DNA from 4 places in the Alteromonas sp. S167 genome. Region 3 is predicted to be linked to each of the others. Evidence: predicted binding sites of a transcription regulator. Region 3 holds the regulator's gene; each other region holds the start of a gene.
The links. The regulator MetJ, encoded in region 3, represses methionine synthesis genes. The targets are predictions, from matches to a motif close to TAGACGTCTAGACGTCTA.
Positions count from the first base shown of each region.

Region 1 (5,867 bases), on a different contig from region 3:
TATTTTACCCCGTCATTTATATCAACGACGAATCAAAGCAAACGGTTGATGTTGATGTATGTGTGTTAGCACTCGCTAGCCGAATAACCCTTTCTCAACATGACAAGGAGAGCTACGGGGACATGGAACTTTTCACTCCCGACATGGCCAATACTTTACATTTTGATATGGAAATCATTGGTAATTCAATTGAATATGCCGAGCTGGAAACCGCAAAAATTGTGGCTCTTATAAAATAGCAACGCACAAGACGTTGCCAAAACACAATATAGTAAATGCGCTCCCACGGAATGGACGTAAGCAAACGTCACTTATAGACGTACTCTTATAACGATAACGCTGAACGTAATTCTTAATATGTGCTATACAAAACTTAGGGTATGTGCGCTTTCATGCCTTTCTATCTGCGCTACTTTTTGCGCCTCCGTACTTATACCTGCCAGTTTGTTTTTCGGCAGTATTTGTACCAGTGTTGAAGCAAGAGATCTCATCCAAACGCTTTACCACGCCGATTACACTCCAGATGCAGATGATGAAATTCCACGTTTCACACTCGATGGAGAGCTAGGTGTACTTCTGAATACAGGCAATACGTCTGCCAGTACAATAAAAGCGGCGGTGAATGCCGACCACGAAACCGAAAACTGGAGCAGCCTGTATTTTGCCGAGCTGCTATATAAAGAAAGCGGCACGCCAACTACTGAACGCGATGTTAGTGCACAACGTTTCTTCGCCAGTGCACAGTTTGATTATAAACTTCTTTCGCCTGGCCGCCGTTTATTCATGTATAGCGACATTGAAGACGATAGGTTTACTGGTTATGACCATCGAGCTTCACTGGCAGCGGGTTATTCACAACGTGTTTGGCGAAATGAGGACAGTGAGTTCAGGTACAGTATAGGACCTGGTTACACCTTCGTTGAAGCTGAAGAAGAAAATGATTTATTGATTAACGACGGCATTATTGTGCGAGCTTCGGCTGAATATAAATACTTTTGGCGCTCTGGTGCGCGTTTACGACAATTCCTAAGTACTGAAGCGGGTGATGAAAATACGCGATCTCGCTCTGAAACATCGCTGTCGGCTAATGTATTTGGCTCGTTAGCCATGAAGCTCTCTTTCATTTTAAACCATGAAACCGCTACAGCAGAGGATGTTGATGCGTTAAGTACTGAAACGTCTGTGGCCTTGGTATACCAATTCTTTTAATTGGCTACTGTTTGACATGATTTTGGCTATTTGTAGCTGAATCACGCTAAATATAAGGCTTTGCATTGACTGGACTAATGAAGTCGGTACACTGCGCAACATTCGATAGAACACTTTGTATACGCAGTTTTTGGTGTTGTACTCACGTTTCTTTTAATCGCGCTGTGCCCCTTACTTAGAGGTGCTTTGCACAGCTAATGGAAAGTTAATCAATAGGATTGTTCAATGAAAAAGCAAATGCTTGCATCACTTATTGCCTTATCACTGTCTAACGTTGCTTTTGCACAAGACGATGAAGTAAAACCGTTTACTATGGAAGGTGAGCTAGGCTTTATCTCGACAACGGGTAACACCGATACCACGTCTATTAACGCAGGTATTACAGCGCATCAAGAACTTGAAAACTGGAGTAATGACTATTTAGTTGAAGGCCTGTATCGTCAAGAGACCACAGAAGATGAAAACGGCGACGAAGAAGATGTTACATCTGCTCAAAAGTTCTTCGCGTCAGCGCAGGGTAACTATAAGCTAGATAACCCTGATTATCGTTTGTTTGGCTTTACCTCGTACGAAGATGACCGTTTCAGTAACTTTAACTACCAAGCAACAGTTGCGGCTGGTTGGAACCAAAAAGTACTTAAAAATAAGCGTCATACCCTAGAGTACTCAATTGGTCCGGGTTATGCGTTTGTTGAAACACAAGAAGGTGAAAGCCAAAACAGCATGATTATCCGTGCTTCAACAGTTTATTCTTGGAAAATTTCAGACACAGCTAAGTTTTCACAAACAGCTAGTACCGAGATAGGTGACGAGAACACTAAATCACGTGCTGAAAGTGCGCTAACAGCAACAATTAGCGGTAACCTGTCAATGCGTCTTTCATTTAAGCTAGACCACAACTCGCAGGTGGCTGAAGGCGTAGAAAAGCTTGATACTGAAACCGCAGTAAGCTTAGTTTATAACTTCTTCTAAAAGCTCACCGCGAGATATACACTTTAAACAAAAAACGCTGCAAATGCAGCGTTTTTTTATAAGTAGCAATTACCATTGGTATCGTAATCTTTAGAAGCGTAGTCTTTGTCAATATGCTTCCACTCACCAAGTAAAGTGCTTAGCCAAGTAAAGTGCTTAGTGAAGAATACGGGTTTTAATTGTGCCGTCTATCTGTTGTAACTCGGCTAGCGCTTCGTAACCGCGGTCTTCTTTTACATCTACCACTACATAACCAATTTCTGCGTTGGTTTGTAGGTACTGTGCTTCAATGTTGATGCCTTTCTCGGCAAACGCTTGGTTAATTTGAGTAAGAATACCAGGCTTATTCTTGTGAATATGAAGCAAGCGTGAGCGGTTAGTGTGCTCAGGAAGCGATACTTCTGGGAAGTTAACAGCAGATAGAGTTGAGCCATTATCACTGTATTTTGCAAGCTTACCCGCCACCTCAATACCAATGTTTTCTTGTGCTTCTTGTGTGCTACCGCCCACATGAGGTGTAAGAATAACGTTGTCGAACTTGCGTAGCGGCGACTGAAATTCTTCAGTGTTTGATTTTGGCTCTACCGGGAATACGTCAATTGCTGCACCGTTTAAGTGGCCACTTTCAAGTGCATCTGCCAATGCGTCAATTTCAACTACCGTACCACGCGACGCATTAATAAGAATGCTGCCAGGCTTCATTTGAGCAAGCTGTTCCGCGCCAATCATATTCTGTGTTTGTTGCGTTTCAGGCACGTGAAGCGATACAACGTCAGAGGTGTTTAATAGTTTCTCAAGCGACTTAACTTGGGCTGAGTTACCTAATACCAATTTATCTTCAATATCGAAAAACTGAACGCGCATGCCAAGGTGCTCGGCAAGAATGCTTAACTGTGTACCAATGTGACCGTAACCAATAATACCGAGCGTTTTGCCACGTGCTTCGTATGAACCTACAGCAGTTTTTTCCCATTCGCCTCGGTGCGCTTTAGCGTTTTTGCTAGGCACTTGGCGAAGCAGCAAAATAATTTGACCAAGCACTAGCTCAGCCACCGAGCGTGTGTTCGAGAATGGTGCGTTAAATACAGGGATACCACGGCGCTGCGTAGCGTTCAAATCAACCTGATTGGTACCAATACAAAAACAGCCAATAGCCACTAGCTTTTGTGCAGCATCAACCACTTTTTCAGTTATTTGTGTGCGCGAACGAATGCCAATAAAGTGGGCATCTTTAACTTTCTCGATCAACTCATCTTCTGGAAGCGAGGTTTTAAGAAACTCAATGTTGCTATAACCATTGTTCTTTAAGGTTTCCAATGCACTTTGATGGACACCCTCTAACAATACAATTCGGATTTTATCCTTCTCTAGTGAAACTTTGCTCATGAACTCGCTATCTCTCGCTGATGTATGGTGGATTGCTTATGCAGCGTTAACTCACTTTATAGTAAACGTCCAAATAAGACATCTAGACGTCTAAATGAAAGCTACCAGAAAACAGTAACACTTAAAAGTAGTATTTAGTAGAGGTGGCCATAAAGCACATGAATATATGTGCTTTATTTTTCAAGCCACATTTCAAGCCTTTGGCTTAGCCACTGGTAAAGCTACTTGAATGTGTCTACACCATTGTCTGTGGCCGACAACACTACGTCTGCGCCACGCAGCGCAAAAATGCCGTTGGTAACCACACCTGGAATGTTATTTATCTTTTGCTCAAGTTCTCTTGGGTTCACTATTTCTAAATTGTGCACATCAAGAATAACGTTACCGTTATCGGTAACAACGCTTTGTCGGTATTCTGGGTCTCCGCCAAGTTTTACTAACTCTCTAGCCACAAAAGACCTGGCCATAGGAATCACCTCAACCGGAAGAGGGAATTTGCCTAGCACAGGCACGCGTTTGCTCTCATCAACAATACACACGAACGTAGTTGCTGCACCGGCTACAATTTTTTCGCGAGTTAGCGCAGCACCGCCGCCCTTAATCATGTGCATGTGCTCGGTTACTTCGTCTGCACCATCGATATAGACAGATAAATTGCTTACATCGTTAAGTTCGAACACTTCAATACCTAGCGCTTTTAAGCGCTCAGTAGACGCTTCTGAACTAGAAACAGCACCTTCGATTTTGTGTTTTATTTTACCTAACTCTTCAATAAAAAAATTCACGGTTGAGCCTGTTCCAACACCAACAATGCTGTCGGCTTCAACGTAATCAATGGCAGCTTTCGCTACGGCTTGTTTTTTTGCGTTCTGATCCATGTTCACTCTCGAGGGCTAATTTTTGTGTGAAGTGTAACCGAATTAAAGCCACGAACCTACAGAAAGCTGACCATATTCTTTAGTGCGAAAAAGCATAAGGATACGCTGTCAATGATGAGATCAAAAAAACGCGGCCAAAGCCGCGTTTTGAAAGTGTGAATGCTAATTTATGCTTTGGCTTCTGGAAGCTTTAGCTGAATTTGTTGAGGTACTAGCTTCAGAACCCAGCGACGGCAGCCGTGCCAAAAAGCTGATAGCAGTAGTAGAGTAGAACCTATACATAGCCCGGTAACGGCGAAGCTTGAGGTTACCATTCCGAAGTTTTCCATGAGTGCCGAGAACGTGTAAATAACATAAACCAGCGCACTAACCATAATGGCTCTGCGATCTACTGCAATAGAGATGAGTGCCAACAGAACATAAAGTGCAAGTACAACAAGCGATACTAACAAACTGCCGCTTCCCTCTAGTACGCCTAAACCTTGGAAAATAGGATGCACAATCATAGGCGCTGAAATAAGGTGAAGCCAAAACGCCACGTCAGAAGCACGGGTTTGTCTGGCGGTATCTTTGCTGTCCCAGTACATTGCTAGGCCAAAAATAAGCAATCCACACACTAAAACAATGTTGTTCACGTAAAGGGTGGTAATAGGGAACAAATAAGCAATTGAGCCCACAATACCTGCGGTAAACGTAGCAGCGCCTGCGGCAACGGTAATGGGTACACGGAAACGAACCCAATGCACAATTGCGCCTAAAGAGGTAATAAGCCCAGATACTAGTAATGTCAGTTCCTTAGACTCTGGCTGGAATAAAATTGGGGTTGCAAATAAACCAACTAAAAATGACAGCAGCAGTGCAATAGCAGGTAGCGCCATTCTGCGCTTATTAACGAAATACTCAGCTAAGCCCCACGAGCCCGCTGCCACGGCAACGCCACCTAAAGGTGGTGCAATGTTATAGCCAATCCAAGCTAAAGACGCCAGAAGTAAAGCACTAGCGATAACCACAAAAATATCGTTAAAGCCGCTTAAAAGACGAAAGTTTTCCTCGTCTACTGTATAACTGTTTCTGGTTTCATTAATAAACTGGCGAAATTGCGTTACGTCGTTTTGCTTAAGCACGTTGTGCTTTACGGCAAGTGTTAAGTCTTCATCAGTGTACATAGGCTATTTTCCTTTATTGTTATGCCGCAGCTAAATACTAAACGTGTTTTAGTAATGCCTTTAATAGCAATGGCAATATCAGTGCCAAAATAAATTTAGCCATTAAAACAGGGGTTTAAGTTCTAAGCGGTAGGGGGTGTAACAATTTTAACCATGTGGTTTTAAGAAAAATGACGAAGATGTTGTTGTTTTAACCACTTGAACTGCAAAAGGCGTGTAGGGGTAATAATGGCATTAAGCGGTATATCCCAAGGTG
Region 1 covers NZ_JAZETR010000002.1:337,967-343,833, reverse strand. The annotation lists gene V7R35_RS04750 (HDOD domain-containing protein) at 1-239, shown strand, start outside; gene V7R35_RS04745 (DUF481 domain-containing protein) at 445-1,209, shown strand; gene V7R35_RS04740 (DUF481 domain-containing protein) at 1,435-2,181, shown strand; gene serA (phosphoglycerate dehydrogenase) at 2,338-3,567, opposite strand; gene rpiA (ribose-5-phosphate isomerase RpiA) at 3,789-4,445, opposite strand; gene V7R35_RS04725 (hypothetical protein) at 4,613-5,611, opposite strand; gene V7R35_RS04720 (5-formyltetrahydrofolate cyclo-ligase) at 5,773-5,867, opposite strand, start outside.
Region 1: serA (phosphoglycerate dehydrogenase) is a predicted target of MetJ. The motif match lies at 3,643-3,660, and genes of this name have one in related genera.

Region 2 (5,867 bases), on a different contig from region 3:
GTATGGACGGTTGCAAATCAGAAAGGCGGTGTAGGTAAGACAACCACAACGGTTAGTCTCGGCGGCCTGCTTGCTGAAAAAGGCAAGCGCGTATTAATGATAGATACCGACCCTCATGCTTCTTTGAGTTACTACTTCGGCATTGATGCGGAGGCTGGAAGTCATTCTGTTTACGATATTTTTATTAAATCTAGCGGCATAACCGCCGATAACGTATTAGATTGTTTGGGTTCAACCAAATTAGATAATCTTTATGTGTTGCCTGCGACTATGGCGTTAGCCACGTTAGACAGAACAATGGGCAGCGAGCAAGGCATGGGGCTTGTGCTTAAAAAAGCATTAGCAACAATTCAAGATGAATTTGACGTTGCTATTATCGATTGTCCACCTGTACTCGGCGTATTAATGGTTAACGCATTGGCGGCTTGCGATAAAGTAATAGTGCCTACGCAAACTGAATACCTTGCGCTGAAGGGGTTAGACAGGATGATTCGAACCATGGAAATAATGGGGCGTTCGCTAGATAAATCGTTTGATACAGTTATTATTCCCACGATGTTCGACAAGCGTACAAATGCCGCATTGGCATCACGTAAACGTTTGATGAGTGATTATGGTGATCGTGTTTGGACAGGCGTAATCCCTGTCGATACGCATTTTCGAGATGCGAGTTTAGTGCAGCTACCCATATCTGCTGCCTATCCGAAAACACGAGGAGTAGCTGCTTACTCGAAACTATTAGATGTATTGGAGAAGTAATTAAACAATGAGCAAGCAATCGCCATTTGCCCGTGAAGAAGTAATGGAAGCATATTTAGACGCGCTTCTAAAAGAGCCTGCATCGGAGCAAGATGCAACGGTTCGCACGGCAAAACTGCTTGAACAGGCTTCTCAAAAAATGGCAGAGGACGCGCTGGCGTCTACACAACAGCAGGCAGACAGTTACGCAGAACAAGAACAAATTGCACAAGAGGTGTCATCTTATTTAGAGTCACCCAAAAAGGCGGTTATTCTTAAAGAAACGCCTGCTGAAACAGCTGTTGTTGTTGAAGAAAGTGAAACAACACTTGAAGAAGAGTCAGTACAAACTAAAATTCCTTTAAAGGACTCGCTTGGGAATCGTTTTCAAGCATTGTTTTTTGAAGTGGCTGGTCTGACACTAGCGGTCCCACTAACAACATTAGGTGGTATCCATCAAATTGAGAAGGTTGGTCCTTTGTTTGGCAAACCGGACTGGTTTATGGGTGTGATGCTGCACAGAGATTCAAAACTGAACGTTGTTGACTCTGCCAAGTGGGTTATGCCAGAAAAATATGATGAAAACCTCGCGGAATCGCTTAACTACCGATATCTTATAATGTTAGGGGAAAGCGAGTGGGGTCTAGCAAGCGAAAAGCTTGTAAACACAGTAAATTTAACTATCGATGATGTTAAATGGCGCGAGTCCACAGGTAAACGTCCTTGGTTAGCCGGGATGGTGAAAGAAAAAATGTGCGCGCTAGTTGACGTTGAAGAATTAATATCTATGCTTAACAAAGGCTTAGGCAGTAACGACCAGACGCCATAGTTGGGAGCCAAGTACATGAGCGACGAAAGAACAAATAATAATGCCACTGACAGCAATGACGAGGTCCTTCAATGGGTTACGTACCGCTTAGGTGAAGAAACATACGGTATTAATGTAATGCAGGTACAAGAAGTATTGCGTTATACCGAAATTGCCCCAGTGCCAGGTGCGCCTGACTACGTGCTAGGGATAATCAACCTGCGTGGTAACGTTGTTACCGTTATTGATACGCGCGCGCGTTTCGGTCTTCCGCCTACGGAAATTACTGACAACACGCGTATCGTTATCATTGAATCTGACGAGCAAGTCGTTGGCATCTTGGTAGATAGCGTAGCTGAAGTGGTTTATCTGAAGTCTTCGGAAATTGATAGTGCTCCGAACGTAGGCACAGAAGAAAGTGCGAAATTCATCCAAGGTGTAAGTAACCGCGATGGCGAGCTGCTTATTTTGGTTGATTTGAATAAGCTGCTAAGCGATGAAGAGTGGGACGAGCTCACCAACATCTAATTTGCGAAGAAGACAGTGATGTAACCCTCACTGTCTTTTTTTGTACGTAAAGGTAATGCGCACATGGACTTGCAGTTTGCTGCTCCTAGCCTCATCGAAGCCCTTCTAGCCCTAGTTGTTGTACTGCTGTTTATTGTAGTAGGTGTTCTTGCCTCTAAAATTAATGCGCTGCAGGCCTCATTTAGCAACTTAGAAAATGACATGTCTGCCAAGCTTTCAGATGTGGCTGCACAAGCGAATGATGCAAACAACCAGCAGTCTGAAGCACAAGCTCGCAGTTTGGTAATAACTCGTCATCTTCAAACCTTGGAAGAAAAACAAATTGATATTGAAAATCAAGTAAGAGAACTCAAGCTTCAAGACCCATCTCTTCGTCTTTATCAACGCGCTGCCGAGCTGGTAAAACAGGGGGCAAGCATTGACGAGATTATTGAGGCCTGTGATATTCCTCGCGCCGAAGCAGAGATGCTTATGATGGTGCATCGTCAAAACGGTTGAATGAGCCATCTATAAAAAAAACGTTTAGACGTCTAGACGTAAAGATGTTGACATATTCTGTGTAATAGACACAATACAGTCATTGTTGTTTTTATGACTGGAGCCCTTTATGCCAATTCGTATCCCTGAGCAATTGCCTGCACAGAATGTACTACTAGGTGAAAATATCTTTACCATGGATATGGATAGGGCGTCCAATCAGGATATTCGTCCCCTTGAAGTAGGCATTCTGAATTTAATGCCCAATAAAATTGAAACTGAAGTTCAAATTTTACGTCTTCTTTCAAATACGCCGCTTCAAATTAATGTTGATCTAATACGAATAGACAACCAAGCACCCAAGAACACTCCGCAGTCGCACATGGATGCGTTTTACCACGACTTTTCAAGTGTCGCTAATAAGAAGTACGATGGACTTATCGTTACTGGCGCGCCATTAGCAATGCTTGATTACGACAAAGTAAAATATTGGGACACGATGACCACGATTTTAGAGTGGGCACAGAGACACGTGAACTCAACACTTTACTTGTGCTGGGCAGCGCATGCAGCGATGTACCATTTTTACGATGTCACTCGCACGCTTCGAGACGAGAAGTTCTCAGGCGTTTATAAACACACAGTGAACGACCCTCACAATGAATTATTGCGAGGTTTTGACCCTGTTTTTTACGCGCCGCATTCTCGGTATGGACATATCGACAAAGCGCAGTACAACAATGTAGAAGGATTGAACGTGGTTGCAGAATCGCAAGACGTGGGCGCCTACATTGTTGCGTCGGAAGATAAACGTATGGTGTTTGTCACGGGTCACCCAGAATATGATCCAGATACACTTAAAGAAGAGTACTTTAGAGACCTGAGTAGCGGACAATCGCCCGCTGTACCAAAAAACTATTTTGAAGGGGACGACCCGTCGAAGTCGCCCATTGTTCAATGGCGCTCACACGGCAGTTTATTATTTACGAACTGGCTAAATTACTACGTTTACCAGACCACCCCTTACGACTTAAATCAGCTTGCTGAAAAATCACAGCCAAAGAGGTAGCACGTGAGTCACAATACCGTTTCAAAGGCCCATGCCACGCTTTCAGACGCCGCCAAAAAACGCATTCTTATTCTTGATGGCGCAATGGGCACCATGATTCAGCGTCATAAGTTAGAAGAAGAAGACTATCGAGGCACGCAGTTTGCCAATTGGCATTGCGATGTGAAAGGCAATAATGATTTATTGGTCATAACTCAACCTGACATTATTTATCAGATTCACTGCGATTATTTTGAAGCTGGCGCCGATATCATCGAAACCAACACGTTCAATGCAACCACCATTGCAATGGCAGACTATGATATGCAAGCACAGTCCAGAGATATTAATCTTGCAGCAGCGAAGCTTGCGCGAAAAGCGGCTGATGAGTACACCGCGAAAACTCCTGAAAAACCACGCTTTGTAGCTGGTGTTTTAGGCCCTACAAATCGCACGGCCTCTATTTCACCTGATGTAAATGATCCGGGAAAGCGCAACGTAACATTTGACGAGCTTGTTGAGGCATACAGTGAGTCTACTGAAGCACTGATAGAAGGCGGCGTTGACCTTATCATGCTTGAAACTATTTTCGATACTTTGAACGCTAAGGCGGCAGCCTATGCGGTTGAAACCGTATTTGAAAAGTTAGGAACGTCGCTGCCAGTTATGATCTCAGGCACGATAACTGATGCATCGGGTAGAACATTGTCAGGCCAAACCGCGGAAGCGTTTTACTATTCGATGCGCCATATAAGTCCGTTTTCATTCGGGTTGAACTGTGCATTAGGGCCTGACTTACTGCGTCAATATGTTGATGAAGTGGCAAACGTAAGTGAATGTTTTATTTCAGCACACCCCAATGCAGGCTTACCCAACGAGTTTGGCGAGTATGATATGGAAGGACCAGAAATGGCCGAACATATTAAAGAGTGGGCTGAGTCTGGATTAGTCAACATTGTGGGCGGCTGTTGTGGCAGCACGCCTGAACATATTCGGGATATTGCTAACGCCGTAGAAGGCATTGCGCCTCGTCCACTTCCCCAGTTTGAACCCAAAATGCGTCTGTCAGGCCTTGAGCCGTTTGTACATTAGGAGGCCTTGTGAGCGCAGAATTTTCCACATTTATTAATATAGGTGAGCGAACCAACGTAACCGGTTCAGCTCGCTTTAAGCGTCTTATTCTAGAAGGCGATTATGAAACCGCGCTTGATGTTGCAAGACAGCAGGTCGAAAGCGGTGCGCAAATCATCGACATCAACATGGACGAAGCCATGCTTGATTCCAAACAGGCGATGATCACTTTCTTGAATTTAATCGCGTCTGAGCCTGACATAAGTCGCGTGCCTATTATGATTGACTCATCAAAGTGGGAAGTCATCGAAGCTGGGCTTAAGTGTGTGCAGGGTAAGGCCATTGTTAACTCTATTAGCTTAAAAGAGGGGGAAACGCAGTTTCTCGCTCAGGCAAAGCAGATAAAACGTTTTGGTGCCGCTACTGTGGTAATGGCCTTTGATGAAACAGGACAAGCAGATACACAGGCTCGCAAGGTCGAAATTTGTCAACGTAGCTACAAACTGCTTACCGAGGAAATAGGTTTTCCGCCGGAGGATATTATCTTCGACCCTAATATCTTTGCGGTAGCAACCGGTATTGAAGAGCACGATAATTACGCTGTCGATTTTATCGAGGCAACACGGGTTATCCGCGAAACCTGCCCGTACTCACATATTTCAGGTGGGCTGTCTAATATTTCATTCTCGTTTCGTGGAAACAACCCGGTACGCGAAGCCATGCACTCTGTGTTTCTATACCATGCCATACGTGCTGGCATGGATATGGCCATTGTGAATGCGGGGCAGCTAGAGGTATATGATGAAATACCGACTGAACTTCGCGATGGTGTTGAAGACGTGATCTTGAATAGGCGCAGCGATGCGACAGAGCGCTTGCTTGATATTGCGCCGAATTATCAAGGCGATGGCAAAGCAGCTGCCAAAGAAGACCTAAGTTGGCGCGAACAAGACGTCAATAAACGTTTAGAGCATGCGTTAGTAAAAGGTATCACCGACTACATCGTTGAAGATACCGAAGAAGCTAGGCAGCAAGCAGAAAGACCGCTACATGTTATTGAAGGTCCGCTTATGGACGGCATGAATGTAGTAGGAGATTTGTTTGGTGAGGGTAAGATGTTCTTACCACAGGTGGTTAAGTCTGCCCGTGTGATGAAAAAGGCCGTTGCCCACTTACAACCGTTTATTGAGGCTGAAA
Region 2 covers NZ_JAZETR010000001.1:336,915-342,781, forward strand. The annotation lists gene V7R35_RS01385 (ParA family protein) at 1-759, shown strand, start outside; gene V7R35_RS01390 (chemotaxis protein CheW) at 767-1,567, shown strand; gene V7R35_RS01395 (chemotaxis protein CheW) at 1,583-2,074, shown strand; gene V7R35_RS01400 (DUF2802 domain-containing protein) at 2,138-2,572, shown strand; gene metA (homoserine O-acetyltransferase MetA) at 2,682-3,620, shown strand; gene V7R35_RS01410 (homocysteine S-methyltransferase family protein) at 3,624-4,691, shown strand; gene metH (methionine synthase) at 4,700-5,867, shown strand, end outside.
Region 2: metA (homoserine O-acetyltransferase MetA) is a predicted target of MetJ. The motif match lies at 2,598-2,615, and genes of this name have one in related genera.

Region 3 (5,867 bases):
GATTTCTCCTGACGACGTCCATGGGTTTGCATTTAATACCAGTGCAGCCGTGTTTTAGTTTTTCATTTGGCTAAGCGGATGGGTATATCAAAAGTTAAATGTTAACTGTGCAGACGATAGGTAGCAAAAGGTTTGTTCAAAAAATAATAACAGGGTGAATGCCAATAACGCTGGTTTAATTGAAAAGGGGGCTGGTTTAAACAGTAAGGAGAGTGCTAACTTACAATAGCTGAACTGCAAACCCGCAGTACAGCTATTGAAAGAGGGGTATTAAACAGAGTGATTAACTGTTACCTCGAACGCCAAGCATGTGGCAAATGGCATAACTAAGTTCGCTTCTATTTAGCGTGTAAAAATGAAAATGTTTAACGCCTTCTTTCGCCAGTACTTTTACCTGATCCATGGCGATATTAGCGCCAATTAGGTTGCGGGTGGCCTGGTCGTCTTCATCAAGCCCGTCGAACATTTTATGCAGCCAGCCTGGTACGTGCACGTTAGTAAAACCTGCAAATCTAACTAATGTTTGGTAATTGGTTACTGGCAAAATACCCGGCACAAGGTCTAAGTCTACCCCAGCTGCGGCGGCGCGATCTCTAAAGCGTAAAAATACGCTGGTGTCGAAGAAGAACTGAGAGATCGCTTCCGTAGCGCCTGCTTCTGCCTTGCGTTTTAAATTCAGTAAATCGAACTGGGCGTTGGGGGCTTCTGGATGCTTTTCAGGATACGCCGCTACCGAAATATCAAAATCGGCTACGTCTTTTAACAGGGCAACCAAATCTGACGCGTACATTTCCGTTTTATCTACACCTGCGGGTAGGTCGCCACGTAGGGCTACAATACGGCGAATACCAGAATTCCAATAATCTTGTGCAATTTGCTTTAGTTCTTCTCTACTAGCATCAACACACGTTAAGTGTGGTACAGCTGCCACGCCAGTCTGTTGCTGAATACGCTTTACAACGTCATGGGTTCTGTCACGTTCACCACTGTTAGCACCGTAAGTTACCGACATGTAACTTGGCTTTAATGGAGCAAGACGTTCTACAGATTTCCATAAGGTTTTTTCCATAGCTTCAGTTTTCGGGGGGAAAAACTCAAACGACACATCAATATCTCGCAGCTCAGACAGAGACTGATTTAGGGCATCGATACCTTCTGCGTAAGAAACCATGGCTTATTCTCTCAAAATTAAAATATTATGGACGTTTAGACGTCTAAACTAAAGAATATATGTCTAGACGTCAAGAGGTTTACACTGCTCAATTGACCTTTTCGTTAATCTGTTTAGAATTTCTATTCATAACATAAAAAAGAGTAAACCGAGTTAGTACAATGGCAGAATGGAACGGCAACTATATTCACCCCTACGCAGAGCACGGTAAAAAAAGCGAACAGGTAAAGAAAGTCACTGTTTCCATACCTATTAATGTGCTGAAAGCGTTAACCGATGAACGCACACGCCGACAAATTAATAACTTGCGTCACGCAACCAACTCAGAGTTGCTGTGTGAAGCATTTCTACATGCGTTTACGGGTCAACCGCTACCCAACGATGATGATTTGCGTAAAGACAATCCTAACCGCGTGCCTGCTGAAGCGCGCCGTATTATGGAAGAGATGGGCATAGACCCAAGTTTAGAAAACGACGTAACAGAAGACTAATTACGCTTTACTTCAAATAAAAAACGGCGCTGTACAAGCGCCGTTTTAGTTTGTTAAGCAAGCCGCTATTCCTTTTCAGCTCCAGGAATACGAGCAACGCCCGATTTAATGGCTGCTTCAGATACGGCAGAAGCAATGCGCTGGCAAAGACGAGGATCCATTGGCTTAGGAATAATATAGTCTTTTCCAAAGGTTAGGCTTTCGCTTTTGCTGGCGGCAAGAACTTCAGCCGGCACCTCTTCTTTGGTTATTGCACGAAGCGCTTCAACGGCGGCAACCTTCATTTCATCGTTAATAGCTGTTGCTCGTACGTCCAGTGCGCCGCGGAAGATAAATGGGAAGCACAGTACGTTGTTCACCTGGTTAGGGTAGTCAGAGCGCCCTGTTGCCATAATTAGGTCTTTACGTACTTCGTGAGCAAGCTCTGGCTTAATTTCTGGGTCTGGGTTTGAGCAGGCAAACACAATTGGGTTTTCTGCCATTAGCGCCAGCGTTTCCGGTGGTAACAAATCTGGGCCTGAAACGCCTACAAAGATATCTGCACCGTCCATTACATCTTCAAGCGTACGTTTATCGGTATTATTGGCAAACAGCTTTTTATGTTCTGTTAAATCATCGCGGCGAGTGTGAATTACGCCTTTGCGGTCTAGCATATAAATACGCTCACGCTGTGCCCCGCACTTTATAAGAAGCTCCATACATGCAACGGCTGCAGCGCCTGCGCCCATGCAAACAATTTTAGCTGTCTCAATATCTTTACCCTGAATTTCCAAGGCGTTTAACATACCTGCGGCAGTTACAATAGCCGTACCGTGCTGGTCATCGTGAAATACAGGAATGTTACAGCGCTTAATAAGTTCTTGCTCAATTTCGAAGCATTCAGGTGCCTTAATATCTTCAAGGTTAATCCCACCGAATGTGTCTGCAATGTTCGCTACGGTATTAATAAATTCTTCTGTTGTGCGATGCTTAACTTCAATATCAATGGCATCAAGACCTGCAAAGCGCTTAAACAGAAATGCCTTACCTTCCATAACAGGTTTCGATGCAAGAGGACCTAAGTTACCTAAGCCCAAAATAGCCGTACCGTTACTAATAACCGCTACCATGTTGCCTTTAGCGGTATATTTGTAAGCGTTATCTGGGTCTTCTGCTATCTCTCGTACTGGTTCAGCCACACCTGGGCTGTAAGCCAATGCTAGGTCGTCAACGCTATCAGCCGGCGTAGTAAGCTCTACACTAATTTTGCCCGGCGTTGGTTTGGCATGATAATCGAGGGCGCGTTGTCTAAAATCTGACATGTAAGTTAATATCCTTAAGACGTAGGGTTCATCGGTGTTTTTCGTCTGTGCGATGCAGTTAATGTTGTTATTGTTGTTTTAAATTACTAAAGCACATGTTCGACATTGTTAGAATTCGTCCAGCAGCACTAGTCTGCGCCGTAAAAAGGCAACATTATTCATGAAATTAATACTCATTATTACGGTGACGATGGCAACTCTAACACAGCCTTTCACTGTGTACATATCTGATCAGAATTCTCATGTATCAATTTAGGTGACGCTAAGTTATTAGACCAGTAATATACGGCTATAATTGCCATTCATGCTATTTATTGATGTTGGGTAATTTATACGGTTTCTGTATTTTATTTAACGGTTAAATTTGTCAATGAAGAGTGTAACTATTGAGTGCTACGAAAGAGGAAGTAATGACGGAAAGAAAGCTGGTTGCAGTGCTTACCGAGGTTTGCGAAGAGCTTAAACAAGATGATAGCGGTTTCAGTTGGCTTACACATATAGGTCATTGGCGCTCGCCTACCATTGTTGCTGTGTTCAATACACAAGCTCAGCTAACCACAGCGTTATCACGAAAGTGGGATATAGACTTTATAAATCGCGTGAATATAGCGCTTGGTACGATAAAGTCATCGGCATACACCTGTCGTTTCACGAGTGAAGAGGCATGTAGCGTTAAAAATGGTGGGGATTGGGACCGCCATTTGTCGCAATTAGACTTGCATTAACAATCCAACATGCGCAAACAAGGGAATAAAGTGGTTTTAAGGTAATAAAAAAGCGCCGTAAAGGCGCTTTTTAGATTGGATACCAATAAAGGTAATAGGCTTACTTTTTGCCCAATGCACCGAAACGCTTCTTGAAGCGATCAACACGACCACCAGTATCAACGTTACGTTGCTTACCAGTGTAGAATGGGTGACATGAAGAACATACGTCTAGGTTGATGTCTTTACCCATAGTAGATCGGATTTTCATTACGTTACCGCAAGAGCATGTTGCTGTGATTTCAGCGTATTCTGGGTGGATACCTTGTTTCATGGGATTACCTCATTAATAAGGCCGTATCGCTATACAGCCCGAAGCCGCACACCATACGTAACTTAAAATTCAAATGATGAGTCGTTTACATAAACAGCCCATCGCAAAAGAGCGGCGCATAATAATAGATGGAGGCGCTGTTATCAAGCGGTTTTTGTACGCAGAATAAGCAGCTTGTGATTCTCCTTAGGGTTAAATAAAAAAGTGTGATTAAATATTTGTACTTACCGGCTTGTTGCACTTATTGACGGGCATCAGGACAAACGCGGAAAACAAAAGACTCACGTGCGCATTCAATGCGTTAAGGCATTTTTCTTTTACCATGGCATATATTCAAGTTGCTGTACCTGTTCCACTAAGGCAGTTATTTACCTACACCCACACATCTACGTTGTATCGTGGGGTGCGTGTTTCGGTGCCTTTTGGTCCACGGAAGTTGGTTGGGGTAGTTGTAGGTACTGTGCTTGAAAGTGATGTTGAAGACGTTAGCAAGCTAAAAGCAATAGAAAGTGTTTTAGATGATAACGCCGTTATAGATGATGTGCTGCTTAAAATGGCGCAGTGGCTCTGGCAATACTATCACCACGCACCCGGTGAGGTGCTGCATGCCATGCTGCCGGTGTTGTTAAGAAAGGGGGAGTCGCCTAACCCTGAACCAGACGATATGTTGTCGTTAACAAGCGATGTTGAAAGTATCGATTTAAGTATTTTATCAAGGGCGCCAAAACAAAAAGCGTGTGCTGAAGCACTTGAAAAAGGCGACATGCTTGCGTCTGCCGCAAGAAAGCGCTTCGGAGCACCAGCAGTTAAGGCTTTGGTAGAGAAAAGCGTTGCCACTATTACAGCTACTATCCCTCAGTTTAAATGTGCCGGTTGGCTTAACACGATGGAAGTGGGTGAAAAGCCCATTCCTGATAAAGAGCAGTCTGTGGCAATTGCGGCGCTTAATCGTCAGCACAACAGCTTTGCCGTGAGTTTGCTGGAAGGTGTAACTGGAAGCGGTAAAACCGAAGTGTATCTGCAGGCAATCGAGCCACTTTTGGCAGACGGCAAGCAAATTCTTATCCTTGTTCCTGAAATTGGGTTAACACCTCAAACCGTATCGCGTTTTGAAAAGCGTTTTGGTATTGATGTAGGCGTGCTTCACTCTCAGCTGTCCGATAAAGCGAGGCTACAAGTGTGGCAGCGAGCAAGGGCTGGTGAATTAGGTATCATTATTGGAACGCGCTCGGCCATCTTCACCCCCCTTAAAAACCCAGGTATGTTGATTGTTGATGAAGAGCATGATGAGTCGTTTAAACAACAAGACGGCTTGCGCTATCACGCACGAGATCTTGCTGCGATGCGGGCCAAGCAACATAACATCCCTTTGTTGTTAGGCAGTGCAACGCCAGCATTAGAGTCACTAAATAATGCGTTATCGAATAAGTACCACCATTTGCAGTTAACTAAACGAGCAGGTGGTGCTCAAAGTACCCATCAGCACTTATTGGATGCCCGCGATCAGCCCATTCATTACGGTATTGCCCAAGGCATGTTAAGCATAATGCGTCAGCATATTAGTGCTGGCAATCAAGTGTTGGTGTTCGTTAATCGCCGTGGTTACGCACCGGCAATGCTTTGTCACCATTGTGGTGAAACTGTAACGTGTAAGCGCTGCGACCGACCGTACACCGTGCATAAAGGTCAAAATAGGCTTCAATGTCATCATTGTTCGGGCACCCGCGCTATGCCGTCAAACTGCGAAGCTTGTCACAGCAGTGAATTGGTTACCGCCGGTACTGGCACCGAACAAGTTGAACAGGGATTAAGTGCATTATTTCCCGGTGTTAAGCAAGTCCGTATAGACAGCGACTCAGTGCGCGG
Region 3 covers NZ_JAZETR010000010.1:102,314-108,180, reverse strand. The annotation lists gene metF (methylenetetrahydrofolate reductase) at 284-1,171, opposite strand; gene metJ (met regulon transcriptional regulator MetJ) at 1,333-1,662, shown strand; gene V7R35_RS15240 (malic enzyme-like NAD(P)-binding protein) at 1,728-2,963, opposite strand; gene V7R35_RS15235 (hypothetical protein) at 3,374-3,688, shown strand; gene rpmE (50S ribosomal protein L31) at 3,789-4,001, opposite strand; gene priA (primosomal protein N') at 4,324-5,867, shown strand, end outside.

Region 4 (5,867 bases), on a different contig from region 3:
GGTACACAGTTACCTATGAAGTGTTAACTCTGTAGTCCATGACCACCGTTATTACTGTTTGTGAACATAAGTTATCTCTTGGAGTTAGGGTGCAACAAAAAACCTTGCCAACGATCATTGATGTTGAAGCCAGTGGGTTTGGCGCACAAAGCTACCCGATAGAAATAGGCATTGTGCGCTATGATGGTGCAAAATGGTGCAAGCTAATAAGGCCGTTTGATTCTTGGATGCATTGGGACAAGAACGCACAGGTGCTCCACGGAATTACTCGTGCAATGCTGCATGCTCGGGGGGCAGAGCCCATCAGCGTGTGTAATGAACTGAATGCGTTTTTAGGTAATACTTTGGTATACAGCGACGGGTGGGTGGTAGACAATCCATGGTTAATAAAGCTTTTCGCAGCTGCACAGGTAGAAATGACCTTTACCTGCCGAGCCCTAGAATATATTTTGTCGGAAGGGCAGATGAATGTGTGGCACGAAGTTAAAGCACAGCAGCTAGCAAAATTAGGTGTAAAACGTCATCGAGCTAGTGCAGACGCGTTGGTTATTCAACAAACCTATGCGCAAACTATGGGCTTGTAGTGCTCTTTCACTAGAATAAATCCCATCAGAATAAATAGTGTACTCCAAGCGATAATGCCATATTTTCTTCCTCTCCAATCTGCCTGTGCTCTAGCTCTACCGCCATATTTAAGCCGTTACTGTTACCTAAAAGCCAACCTAAACGCGTAAAGGTGCCTACATCATCAGGAATGTATAACCACTCTGCATAATGTTGATACGCGGTGATGTTTGCGTTGTAAGTGGCATACACTTTTTGAGGAAGTGATGTATCGAATTGTCGGCTAGCGCTAATGTAGCCTTGAGAGCCCGCAGGGTAGGTGAAGCTATTGTCGTAATAATGGGTTTCAGTTGTAGAGTGCAGTCTATAGCGGCTTTGTAAGTGCCAATTGGAAATCTTTTTACTTTTAAACTGAATAGGGTTGTTGTGTGTTGTAAACCAAGAGCCACTTGCAAAAGTAATGTCGCCGTCAGCGAAAACCGCTTTCGGAGAAAGAAGTACAGCGAAAATAAGTATTAAGCTAAAAGGAATGCTCGTTCTCATTATTGCAGCCCTAGTGTTTAGTGTGTTTCTTTCGCTTCAACCATCCCTGTTTCGATTTCCCACTTACTGTAAGTGCAAAGTGGTTTTATTATTTGAATAACGTGTAATGCGTGACGAATGCCTGCTACAAAAAACTGTGTCCTTTTAAAGCATAGTCCTAAAAGATCGATAGTGGAAAAAAACTTAACAAATTTCGTTGGATTTATTGATGTACGGTGAGTGTTGGCTGCCATTGTGGTGCTATAAAACAAAAAAAGCTGCCATTAGGCAGCTTTTTTACAGCGTATTCAATTCTTAAACTGACGCTTTTAACGCAGCAGCTTTATCGGTGGCTTCCCATGGGAACTCGTCGCGACCGAAATGACCATACGCTGCCGTAGGACGGTAAATAGGGCGTTCAAGGTCAAGCATCTTAATTAGACCATATGGACGTAGGTCGAAGTGTTCACGCACTAGTGCCACAAGTGTTTTTTCATCTACCACGCCAGTTCCGAAAGTATCGATACTAATTGACGTAGGCTCTGCTACACCAATAGCGTAAGACACCTGAATTTCACAGCGCTTAGCAAGACCTGCTGCAACGATATTCTTAGCAACATAACGGCCTGCATATGCCGCGCTGCGGTCAACTTTTGATGGATCTTTACCTGAGAAAGCCCCGCCACCATGACGTGCCATACCGCCATAAGTATCCACAATGATCTTACGACCTGTTAGGCCACAGTCGCCCATTGGACCACCGATAACAAAACGGCCAGTTGGGTTAATGTGAAAACGAGTATTCGCATCAATCCATTCGCTTGGAAGCACAGGCTTGATGATTTCTTCCATTACCGCTTCGCGTACTGTTTCAGTGCTTACTGAATCGCAGTGCTGTGTTGAAAGTACTACTGCGTCGATACCAACCGGCTTGTCGTTTTCATATTTAAACGTAATTTGGCTTTTCGCGTCTGGACGTAAAAAGTCTACTTTGCCAGTTTTTCGAACCTCAGCTTGCTTTTGAACAAGGCGGTGAGAATACGTAATTGGTGCAGGCATTAGCACGTCAGTTTCGTCGCTAGCATAACCAAACATTAGCCCTTGGTCGCCAGCACCTTGCTCTTCTAAGCTTTCGCGATCTACACCTTGATTGATATCAGGCGATTGTTTACCAATAGCGTTAAGGACTGCGCATGAGTCAGCGTCAAAGCCCATATCAGAATGAGTGTAGCCAATTTCCTTTACTGTATTTCGAGTCAATTCTTCAATATCGACCCAAGCTGAGGTGGTAACTTCACCACCTACTAAAACCATACCGGTTTTAACATACGTTTCGCAGGCCACCCGAGCGCGCGGATCTTGCTCTAAAATTGCGTCAAGAACCGCATCTGAGATTTGATCAGCAATCTTGTCCGGATGCCCTTCAGACACTGACTCGGATGTGAATAAATGCGTGGCCATAAATGCTCCGTAAGCGTTAATTTTTCAAAATAGTCGTATATTGTACTAAAACAAGTTATAAATACCAGTCTTTACTTCTAGACGTCTAAAAGTCTCTTCGTTACGAATAGTTGACAAAACCCGATCACTTTTGAGGTTTTTCATAAGCAAATAAAGAGAAAAATAATGAACTTAGTAGTAAAAAGAGCGCTGGCCATTTCCCCTAGCTTATAAACCATAGACTATATTTTGGATTTACTTTCAGTATTGGCATTGAAAAGCCATTGAACTGAAAGGTGGCATAGGTAAGAATAGCCCACACATTCAAAGCTACCGAGTAGTAAAGCTATAGCGGAACAACCAGTTTCACCGTTCCCAGTGCAATCCCGTCTTTTCGACTCGGTAGGAAGAGATACAAAATAAATCAGGAGACAACATGCCCTCTCGTCGTGAACTCGCCAATGCTATCCGTGCATTAAGCATGGATGCCGTTCAACAAGCAAAATCTGGTCACCCAGGCGCCCCAATGGGGATGGCTGATATCGCACAAGTATTGTGGGGTGATTTCTTATCACATAACCCTGCTAATCCATCGTGGGCTAACCGTGACCGTTTTGTGTTGTCTAATGGCCACGGCTCAATGCTGTTGTATTCACTACTTCACCTTTCTGGTTACGAACTGCCAATTGAAGAGCTAAAGAACTTCCGTCAGCTGCACTCAAAAACACCAGGCCACCCAGAGTATGGTTACGCGCCAGGTGTTGAAACCACTACAGGTCCACTAGGTCAAGGCATTAGTAATGCGGTAGGTATGGCACTTGCTGAGAAGGTACTGGCTGCACAGTTCAACCGCGATGGTCACGACATTGTTGACCACTTCACTTATGCCTTTATGGGCGATGGCTGCCTTATGGAAGGTATCTCGCACGAAACCTGTTCACTCGCCGGCACACTTGGTCTTGGAAAACTTATCGCGTTTTGGGATGACAACGGCATTTCAATTGACGGTGAAGTTGAAGGTTGGTTTACCGACGATACGCCTGCGCGCTTCAAGAGCTACGGCTGGGATGTGATTGAAGGCGTAGACGGTCATGATGCAGAGCAAGTAAAAGCGGCTATCGAGAAAGCGCAAGCTAACACTAAGCAGCCTACGCTTATTTGCTGTAAAACCACCATTGGATTTGGTTCGCCGAATAAAGAAGGAACCGAGTCTTGTCACGGTGCACCGCTAGGTGAAGATGAAATTGTAGCAACGCGCGAAAAGCTTGGTTGGACACACGGTGCGTTTGAAATTCCAGACAACATTTACGCGGGTTGGGACGGTAAAGCAAAAGGCGGCGAAGCGGAAAGCGCATGGAACGACGCTTTCGCAACATACGAAGCGGCTTATCCAGAGCTAGCAGCAGAGTTTAAACGCCGTGTTAATGGCGAATTACCCGCTGACTTCAGCGACAAAGCAGACGCTATTATTGCCGAGCTTCAAGCAAACCCGCAAAACATTGCTTCACGTAAGGCGTCGCAAAATGCATTAAACGCATTTGGACCGCTTCTACCAGAATTACTAGGTGGTTCTGCTGACCTAGCGGGCTCAAACCTAACTATTTGGGAAGGCAGTAAAGGCGTTGAAGCCAACGATGCATCGGGTAACTACATTTATTACGGTGTACGTGAGTTTGGTATGTCTGCCATGATGAATGGCATTGCGCTTCACGGTGGCTTTAAAGCCTATGGCGCTACTTTCCTTATGTTCATGGAATACGCGCGTAATGCAGTGCGTATGGCTGCACTAATGAAGCAGCCTGCAATTTTCGTTTACACCCACGATTCAATTGGTTTGGGTGAAGATGGCCCAACGCACCAGCCGGTAGAGCAGGTGGTTGCACTTCGCGCAACTCCAAATCTTGATAACTGGCGTCCATGTGACCAAGTAGAATCTGCGGTGTCGTGGAAGTCTGCAATCGAGCGTACAGACGGCCCAACAACCCTAATCTTTACGCGCCAAGGTCTTGCACAACAAGAAAGAACGGCTGCCCAAGTAGCTGACATTGCTAAAGGCGGTTACGTACTTAAAGACTGCGCTGGTACGCCTGAGCTAATACTTATTGCAACGGGTTCAGAAGTACAACTAGCTATTGAAGCGGCTGCGAAACTTACTGAGCAAGGTAAAGCGGTTCGTGTAGTTTCAATGCCATCTACCGACGTATTCGATCGTCAGTCTGCTGAATACCGTGAGAGCGTTTTGCCTTCTAATGTTGTCAAGCGTGTAGCGGTTGAAGCACTATCAAAAGATAGCTGGTACAAATACGTTGGCTTTAACGGTGCTATCGTGGGTATGGATACGTTTGGTGAGTCTGCACCAGCAGGCGATTTGTTCAAGCACTTCAACATTACCACTGACGCTGTAGTAGAGGCTGCACTTTCTCTGTAAGAGGTAAATAAATAAGCCTATGGTAAATATTGCCATTAATGGGTTTGGTCGTATTGGTCGCAATGTGTTGCGCGCACTGTATGAAAGTGGGCGCAATAACGAGTTTAACGTTGTGGCCATTAACGACATTGCAAAACCTGAAGGCATAGCACATTTGCTTAAATACGATACCGCCCACGGGCGGTTCCGTTTTAATGTGGCCTTAGAAAATAACACGCTGAATGTGGCGGGTGACGATATTGCATTGCTTGCCATAAGCGATATTAAAGACCTACCTTGGAAAGACTTAGGCGTTGATATTGTGCTTGAGTGTACGGGAAAGTTCGACGATAGAGTGTCTGGTCAAGCGCACTTAGCTGCAGGGGCAGGCAAAGTACTGTTCTCTTCCCCAGGCTCTCCCGATTTAGATAATACGGTTATTTTTGGTACTAACGAAGACACGTTGACCAGTGAACAAAAATTAGTCTCCAACGGTTCTTGCACCACAAATTGTATTGTTCCTGTTATACAGGCGTTAGACGCAGCGTTTGGTGTCGAAAGTGGTACGATCACCACAATTCACGCCTCTATGCACGACCAACAGGTTATCGATGCATACCATGAAGATTTGCGCCGAACACGTGCAGCAAGTCAGTCAATCATTCCTGTTGATACTCGCCTTGCTGCCGGTATAGAGCGCATTCTGCCTAAGTTTGCCGGTAAATTTGAAGCTATTGCGGTACGCGTGCCTACTATCAACGTAACGGCAATGGATTTGAGTGTAACGTTAAATACTGAAGTGACTATTGACCAAGTAAACCAGGCGTTAAAAAAGGTAAAGGCAGGACGATTGCAGGGTATTTTGGACTATACCGAAGAGCCACTAGTGTCGGTAGATTTTAATCATGACCCGCACTCGTGTATTGTTGACGGA
Region 4 covers NZ_JAZETR010000001.1:39,159-45,025, forward strand. The annotation lists gene V7R35_RS00155 (3'-5' exonuclease) at 90-584, shown strand; gene V7R35_RS00160 (hypothetical protein) at 610-1,107, opposite strand; gene metK (methionine adenosyltransferase) at 1,402-2,547, opposite strand; gene tkt (transketolase) at 2,963-4,954, shown strand; gene epd (erythrose-4-phosphate dehydrogenase) at 4,974-5,867, shown strand, end outside.
Region 4: metK (methionine adenosyltransferase) is a predicted target of MetJ. The motif match lies at 2,618-2,635, and genes of this name have one in related genera.